DNA from 2 places in the Micromonospora sp. NPDC048930 genome. Region 2 is predicted to be linked to the other one. Evidence: predicted binding sites of a transcription regulator. Region 2 holds the regulator's gene; the other holds the start of a gene.
The links. Region 2 encodes HspR, which represses chaperone genes until heat shock. Its sites were predicted from a motif close to TTGAGTNNNNNNNACTCAA; they were not measured.
Positions count from the first base shown of each region.

Region 1: a site for HspR is predicted at 1,628-1,646, ahead of lon (endopeptidase La). Genes of this name have one in related genera too.

Region 1 covers NZ_JBICUB010000003.1:531,974-535,379, reverse strand. The annotation lists gene ACGFI9_RS11295 (hypothetical protein) at 1-871, shown strand, start outside; gene ACGFI9_RS11290 (Lsr2 family protein) at 1,075-1,422, opposite strand; gene lon (endopeptidase La) at 1,670-3,406, shown strand, end outside.
Region 2 covers NZ_JBICUB010000007.1:378,898-382,303, forward strand. The annotation lists gene grpE (nucleotide exchange factor GrpE) at 1-259, shown strand, start outside; gene dnaJ (molecular chaperone DnaJ) at 339-1,523, shown strand; gene ACGFI9_RS20930 (heat shock protein transcriptional repressor HspR) at 1,554-1,994, shown strand; gene ACGFI9_RS20935 (hypothetical protein) at 2,250-2,459, shown strand; gene ACGFI9_RS20940 (ATP-binding protein) at 2,807-3,406, shown strand, end outside.

The DNA.
Region 1 (3,406 bases), on a different contig from region 2:
GTTGGACGCGCAGATCGCCGAGGCCAACCGGCGGCTCGCCGCCGCGGGCAGCAACACGAGCCAGGACTTCGTCAACAACAGCGTCCTGCGACCGCTCGCGGACAAGCGGACCGCGACGTTGAATCGGATCGCCACGGCGATCGGCCGGGTCGCGCCGCGTCCCGAGGGATTGGACCAGTTGGCCCAGTGCGCGCTGGCCGACAACGCCCAGAACGGCGGCCAGAGCGGTGGTCAGAACGGCGGTCAGAACGGTGGCGACGACAACGGCGGTCAGAACGGCGGCAACAACAATGGCGGCAACAACAACGGGGGGAACAACGGCAACGGCCTGGGTGTGCTCGCCAAGGACTGCACCAACAGCCGGCTGCAGCCGCACGACGGTTTCCAGGCCGGCAACCGCTGCGTGAGCACCGCTTTCGGTGAGGTCGGCGCGGCGGCGAACAACCCGTCGCTGCTCATCACCCAGTTCCCCAACCAGGTCCGCCGCAACCAGCCGTTCACCCTCCGGGTCAGCACCCGGAACCTGGTCCGGGACCGCTTCCTCGCCGCCGGTCAGGGCGGCTACTACCTGGAGAGCTCGCTGCTCGACGACCAGGGCCTGGTGCGCGGCCACTTCCACACCGCGTGCCGGATGCTCAACAGTCTCCGCCAGCCGCCGAACCCCCAGGACGTGCCGGCGTTCTTCGTGGCCACCGAGGACGGCAAGGGCAGCGCCCAGCCGGACGACGTGCTCATCCAGATCCCCGGCCTGCCGCAGTCGGGTGTCGCGCAGTGCGCGGTCTGGGCCGGTGACGGTTCGCACCGGATCCCGATGATGGAGCGGGCCAACCAGACGCCCGCGTTCGACGTGGTACGGATCCGGGTCAACTGAGGATCACGACGGCCGGAGCCGCCCGGGGCGTACCTGGGCGGTTCCGCCGTCGGCGGGTCCGGGCGCCGGACGGGCGACGGGGGTTGGCACCGGGCGCCGGCGGGCCTCTCGTGGCTGAAAATTGTGAACACCGGGAAAAGCCATCGGGGCCACGCCGATTTCTCAGCGTGACCCCGGGATGCCCGACGGTGAGCCGGGACGGCTCAGCGGTTCTTGTACGCCTCCACCACCGACACGGGGATGCGGCCCCGCTCGGAAATCTCGTAGCCGTTCTTCGCGGCCCATTCCCGGATGGCGCGGTTCTGCTCGCGGTCCATTCCCGAGGTGGCCGGGCGGGTGGTCCGGCGCGTGGTGCGGGCGCTCTCCACCGGCCCGCGCCCGATCCGCCGGCCAGCGCTGATGTACGGGTCCAGGGCCTTGCGCAGAACGCCCGCGTTCTCGTCGGAGACGTCGATCGTGTACGCCACGCCGTCCAGGCTGAACTCGACGGTACGGTCGGCCTTTCCGCCGTCCAGGTCGTCGGTCAGAACGGTGATTACTTTCCTTGCCATCGCCATTGCTCCCTGTGTCGGGCGGGGTGTGGCTAAGAGTTTGACGTACGGCGCGGCAATTTCGCAACAATACCGGTCGTTCGCCATTCGGTGCGTCGGCAAATCCGTGCTGCCGGAATGGCGCGGCCGGGCCGCCGGGGCCGACCGGGGCCCGGCGGAGGAGTGGCGTGGGTCACAACCCGGAACAAGGGGAACGCTTTGTTACTTGAGTCTGTCACGCTCAACTCAACGTGATAGCAGGTGTTCGATGGCAACTCTTCCGGTACTTCCACTGACCGACGCCGTCCTGCTGCCCGGCATGGTCATCCCGGTGACCCTCGACCCGACCACCCAGGCCGCGGTCGACGCGGCCCGCGCGCACAGCGACAAGCAGATCCTCGCCGTGCCCCGCATCGACGGCGAGTACGGCCCGGTCGGCGTGATCGCCACCATCGAGAAGGTGGGCCGGCTGCCCAGCGGCGAGCCCGCCGCCGTGGTCCGCGGCCTCGCCCGCGCCCGGATCGGCTCCGGCGTGCCCGGACCGGGCGCCGCCCTCTGGGTCGAGGCGACCGAACTCGACGAACCCGCCCCGGCCGGCAAGGCCCGGGAACTGGCCCGCGAGTACCGCGCGCTGATGACCTCCGTCCTCCAGCAGCGCGGCGCGTGGCAGGTCATCGACGCGATGGAGCGGATGACCGACCTCTCCGAGCTGGCCGACTCGGCCGGCTACGCGCCCTGGCTCAGCCTGGCGCAGAAGACCGAACTGCTCGCCGCCCCGAACGTCACCGCCCGGCTGGAGCTGCTGGTCGGTTGGGTGAAGGAGCACCTGGCCGAGCAGGAGATCACCGAGCAGATCAACAGCGACGTCCGCGAGGGGCTGGAGAAGTCCCAGCGGGAGTTCCTGCTCCGCCAGCAGCTCGCCGCGATCCGCAAGGAGCTCGGCGAGGACGAGCCGGACGGCTCCGCCGACTACCGGTCCCGGGTCGAGTCCGCGGACCTGCCGGAGAACGTACGCGAGGCCGCCCTGCGCGAGGTCGGCAAGCTGGAACGGGCCAGCGACGCCTCCCCGGAGGCGGGCTGGATCCGGACCTGGCTGGACACCGTCCTCGAGATGCCGTGGAACACGCGTACCGAGGACAACACCGACCTGGCCGCGGCCCGCGCGGTGCTCGACGCCGACCACGCCGGCCTGGCCGACGTGAAGGACCGCATCCTGGAGTACCTCGCGGTGCGCAACCGGCGCGCCGAGCGCAACCTCGGCGTGGTCGGCGGCCGCGGCTCCGGGGCCGTGCTCGCCCTGGCCGGCCCGCCCGGCGTCGGCAAGACCAGCCTCGGCGAGTCGATCGCCCGGGCGCTGGGCCGCAACTTCGTCCGGGTCTCCCTGGGCGGCGTCCGCGACGAGGCCGAGATCCGCGGCCACCGGCGCACCTACGTCGGCGCGCTGCCCGGCCGGATCGTCCGCGCCCTGCGCGAGGCCGGCTCGATGAACCCGGTGGTGCTCCTCGACGAGGTCGACAAGCTGGCCGTCGGCTACTCCGGCGACCCGGCCGCGGCCCTGCTCGAGGTGCTCGACCCGGCGCAGAACCACACCTTCCGCGACCACTACCTCGAGGTCGACCTCGACCTGTCCGACGTGCTCTTCCTGGCCACCGCGAACGTGGTGGAGACCATCCCCGGCCCGCTGCTGGACCGGATGGAGCTGGTCACCCTGGACGGCTACACCGAGGACGAGAAGGTGGCCATCGCCCGGGACCACCTGCTGCCCCGGCAGCGGGAGCGGGCCGGACTGACCGCCGAAGAGGTGACCGTCGCCGACGAGGCGCTGGCCCTGATCGCCGGCGAGTACACCCGGGAGGCCGGCGTCCGGCAGCTCGAACGGGCCCTGGCCAAGATCCTGCGGAAGGTCGCCGTCGCGCTCGCGTCCGACCCGACGCCGGTCCGGGTGGACTCCGACAACCTGGCTCGCTACCTGGGCCGGCCGAAGTTCACCCCGGAGTCGGCCGAG
Region 2 (3,406 bases):
CCGGGCCCGCGAGCACGGCGACCTGGTGGGACCGTTCGGCTCGGTGGCCGAGCAGCTCACCACCGCGCTGGGCAAGTTCGGCCTGACCGCGTTCGGCGAGCAGGGCGACCCGTTCGATCCGACCCGGCACGAGGCGGTGGCCCACCAGACCTCCGCCGACGTGACCGAACCGACCTGCGTGCAGGTCATGCGCCGGGGTTACCAGCTCGGCGAACGGCTGCTGCGGCCCGCCCTGGTCGCGGTCGCCGATCCAGAGTAGTGCCGACCCGTGACGTCCCGCCCGCCCACGTCGGGCGGGCGGGACGATCGGGGTACGTCCCGTGGAAGGGGGTGGACCGGTGAGTTCCAAGGACTGGATCGAGAAGGACTACTACGCCGTGCTTGGCGTGGAGAAGTCCGCCTCCTCGGACGAGATCAAGAAGTCGTACCGGAAGCTGGCTCGGGAGTCGCACCCGGACCACAACCCCGGTGACCCGAAGGCCGAGGAGCGGTTCAAGGCCGTCTCCGAGGCGTACGCCGTGCTCGGCGACGACAAGAAGCGTCGCGAGTACGACGAGATGCGGTCCCTCTTCGGCTCCGGCGCGTTCCGCCGCAGCGCCCGTGGCGGTGGCCAGCCGGGCGGCATGCCGTTCGATGTCTCCGACCTGTTCGGCGGGGCGGCCGGCGGCGAGGCCCGGTTCGGCGGCGGCGGTGGCCTGGGCGACCTGTTCAGCTCGCTCTTCACCGGCGGCGGCGCCGGTGGCGCCACCCGCCCGCGCGGTCCCGCGAAGGGCCGGGACGTGGAGGCCGAGGTGGCGCTCGACTTCGAGGACGCGGTACGCGGGGTCACCCTCCCGCTGACGCTGCGCGCCCCCGGGGTCTGCGACACCTGCCACGGCAACGGGGCGAAGCCCGGCACCCAGCCGGTGGCCTGCCCGGTCTGCCACGGCGCCGGGGTGACCACCCGCAACCAGGGGTCGTTCAGCTTCTCCGAGCCGTGCCGCAACTGCCAGGGCGTCGGCACCATCGTCGAGGAGAAGTGCCCGGAGTGCCACGGCACCGGCGGGGTGACCAAGACCCGGACGCTGAACGTCCGCTTCCCCGCCGGGGTGGCCGACGGCCAGCGCATCCGGCTGGCCGGCCGGGGCGAACCGGGCGAACGGGGCGGTCCGGCGGGCGACCTGTTCGTCCAGGTGAAGGTCCGCCCGGACGAGCTGTTCGGGCGCAGCGGGGACGACCTGACCCTGACCGTGCCGGTCACGTTCGCGGAGGCGGTGCTCGGCACCGATCTGCGGGTACCGACCCTGGACGGCACGGTGACCCTCCGGGTGCCACCGGGTACGCCGAGCGGTCGGGTGCTCCGGGCCCGGGGCAAGGGCGTCGTACGCAAGGACGGCCGCGCCGGTGACCTGCTGGTCACCCTCGACGTGGTGGTCCCGGCGAAGGTGTCGGACGAGGCGCGGGCGGCGCTCGAGGCGTTCGCGGAGCAGACGCCGCCGGCCGCGCGGGAACATCTCGACGCGCGGGTGCGTCGATTCAGTTGACCGGGTGGAAGGCAGCGGAGGTGAGCGGGGATGTCGGAGGAGTTCGTCGGCTCGGGTGACCCTGCCTACGAGGCCAAGGTGCTGATGATCTCGGTGGCGGCGCGGATGGCGGGCATGCATCCACAGACCCTGCGCCAGTACGACCGACTGGGTCTGGTCCAGGCCGGTCGGGCCGCCGGCGGCGGTCGCCGGTACAGCGTCCGGGACGTGGTGCTGCTCCGCGAGGTGCAGCGGCTCAGCCAGGACGACGGGATCAACCTGGCCGGGGTCAAGCGGATCATCGGGCTGGAGCGCCTGCTGGAGGAGGCTCAGCAGCGGGTGGCCCGGCTGGAGGCGGAGCTGGACGCCGCGTATCGCCGGATCGCCGAGCTGGAGTCGCTGGGTGGCTTCTCGCGCGGCGACCTCGTACCCACCAACCGCACCTCGACCGCGCTGGTCGTCTGGCGCCCTCGCCGCACTCCCGACCGCTGACCGCGTAGCCACCAGTTCCGCTGCCGAAGGCCGGCGCGCCCCCCTCCGGGGCCGCGCCGGCCTTCACGCTTCTGCCATCCGGAGATCTTGGAAGGAGACGGCCCCCGGAGGGGCCGAAATCTTCCAAGATCTCGCCGTGGATGACGCGGCGGGCAGTGGGTTCCGGGAAAGTGAGGCGTGCGAGGGGTGGGGTTCGCTAGCCTGTGAATCAGGGCCAACCAGCTCAATCCGGACGCCGAACTGGCAGGGGGAGCCATGGCGGAATCGGCGAAGAAGGTGGCACAACAGGCGGAGGACCGGCTGGAGAAGGTGGCCGAGAACGTCCGTGAGCGATTCGACCGGGTCACCGGGGGACGCTTCACCGACAAGATCAAGGAAGGGCGCTTCGCCGACCAGGTCGATCACGGCATCGACCAGGGGCGCGCCGAGACGAGGCGCCGGAGCCAGGGCGGATCGGAACGCTGACGATCCGCGACGTGCGGGCCGGGACCCACGGGGGGTCCCGGCCCGTTCGTCGTACCCGGGCGGGCCGGGACGCGGTGACGCCGTGCGAGGGGGTCCCGGCCCGTTCGTCGTACCCGGGCGGGCCGGGACGCGGTGACGCCGCGGGAGGGGGTCCCGGCCCGTTCGCCGTACAGGGTTCCCACCACCCTCCGGCCGGCCACCGGCACTCGGTGGAACGTCGGTGGCGGCCGGGCCGGATGGCGGCTCGCCGTACTTATCCTTCTGACCGACCCGCTGGGTCCCATGGTCCGGATCACCCGGTTAGCGGCCCGAATGGTCGAGCCGGCTGCCGGCTCCACTCTGGCAGCATGCCGGTCCGGGGCGCCGGACGGCATGCGGCCGGCGGGGAAGGTGTGGTGGACGGCGTGGTGGGGCACGGCGGCGCGCTGGAGGTCCGCGTGCTCGGACCGGTCGAGGTGCGCGTCGGAGACGTACCGGTCGATCTCGCGGCCGCTCAGCTGCGTACGCTGCTCGCCGCCCTGCTGCTCGACCTCAACCGGGTGGTGCCCGCCGAGACGCTCGTCGACCGGCTGTGGTCCGACAAGCCGGTGGCGAGCGCCCGCGGCAGCTTGCAGGCGTACGTCTCCCGCCTGCGCCGGCTGCTCGACCAGGCGGGCGTACCGGCCGCCGAGGTCCTCGCCACCCGGCCGTCCGGCTACCTGCTGGCCCTCGCCGGGGACGCCTTCGACGCCACCCGCTTCGAACAAGCGGTACGCACCGCTCACGAATTGCGGGACGCCGGCCGGTTCACCGACGCCCGTCGGGTCCTCGACGAGGGACTCGCCCTGTGGCGCGGCCCGGCCTACGCCGACATTCCCGTGCCGGCGGTGCGGGCCGAGGCGGTGCGACTGGACGAGGGGCGCTGGTCCGCCCGCGAGCTCGCCGCCGAACTCGACCTCGCGCTCGGC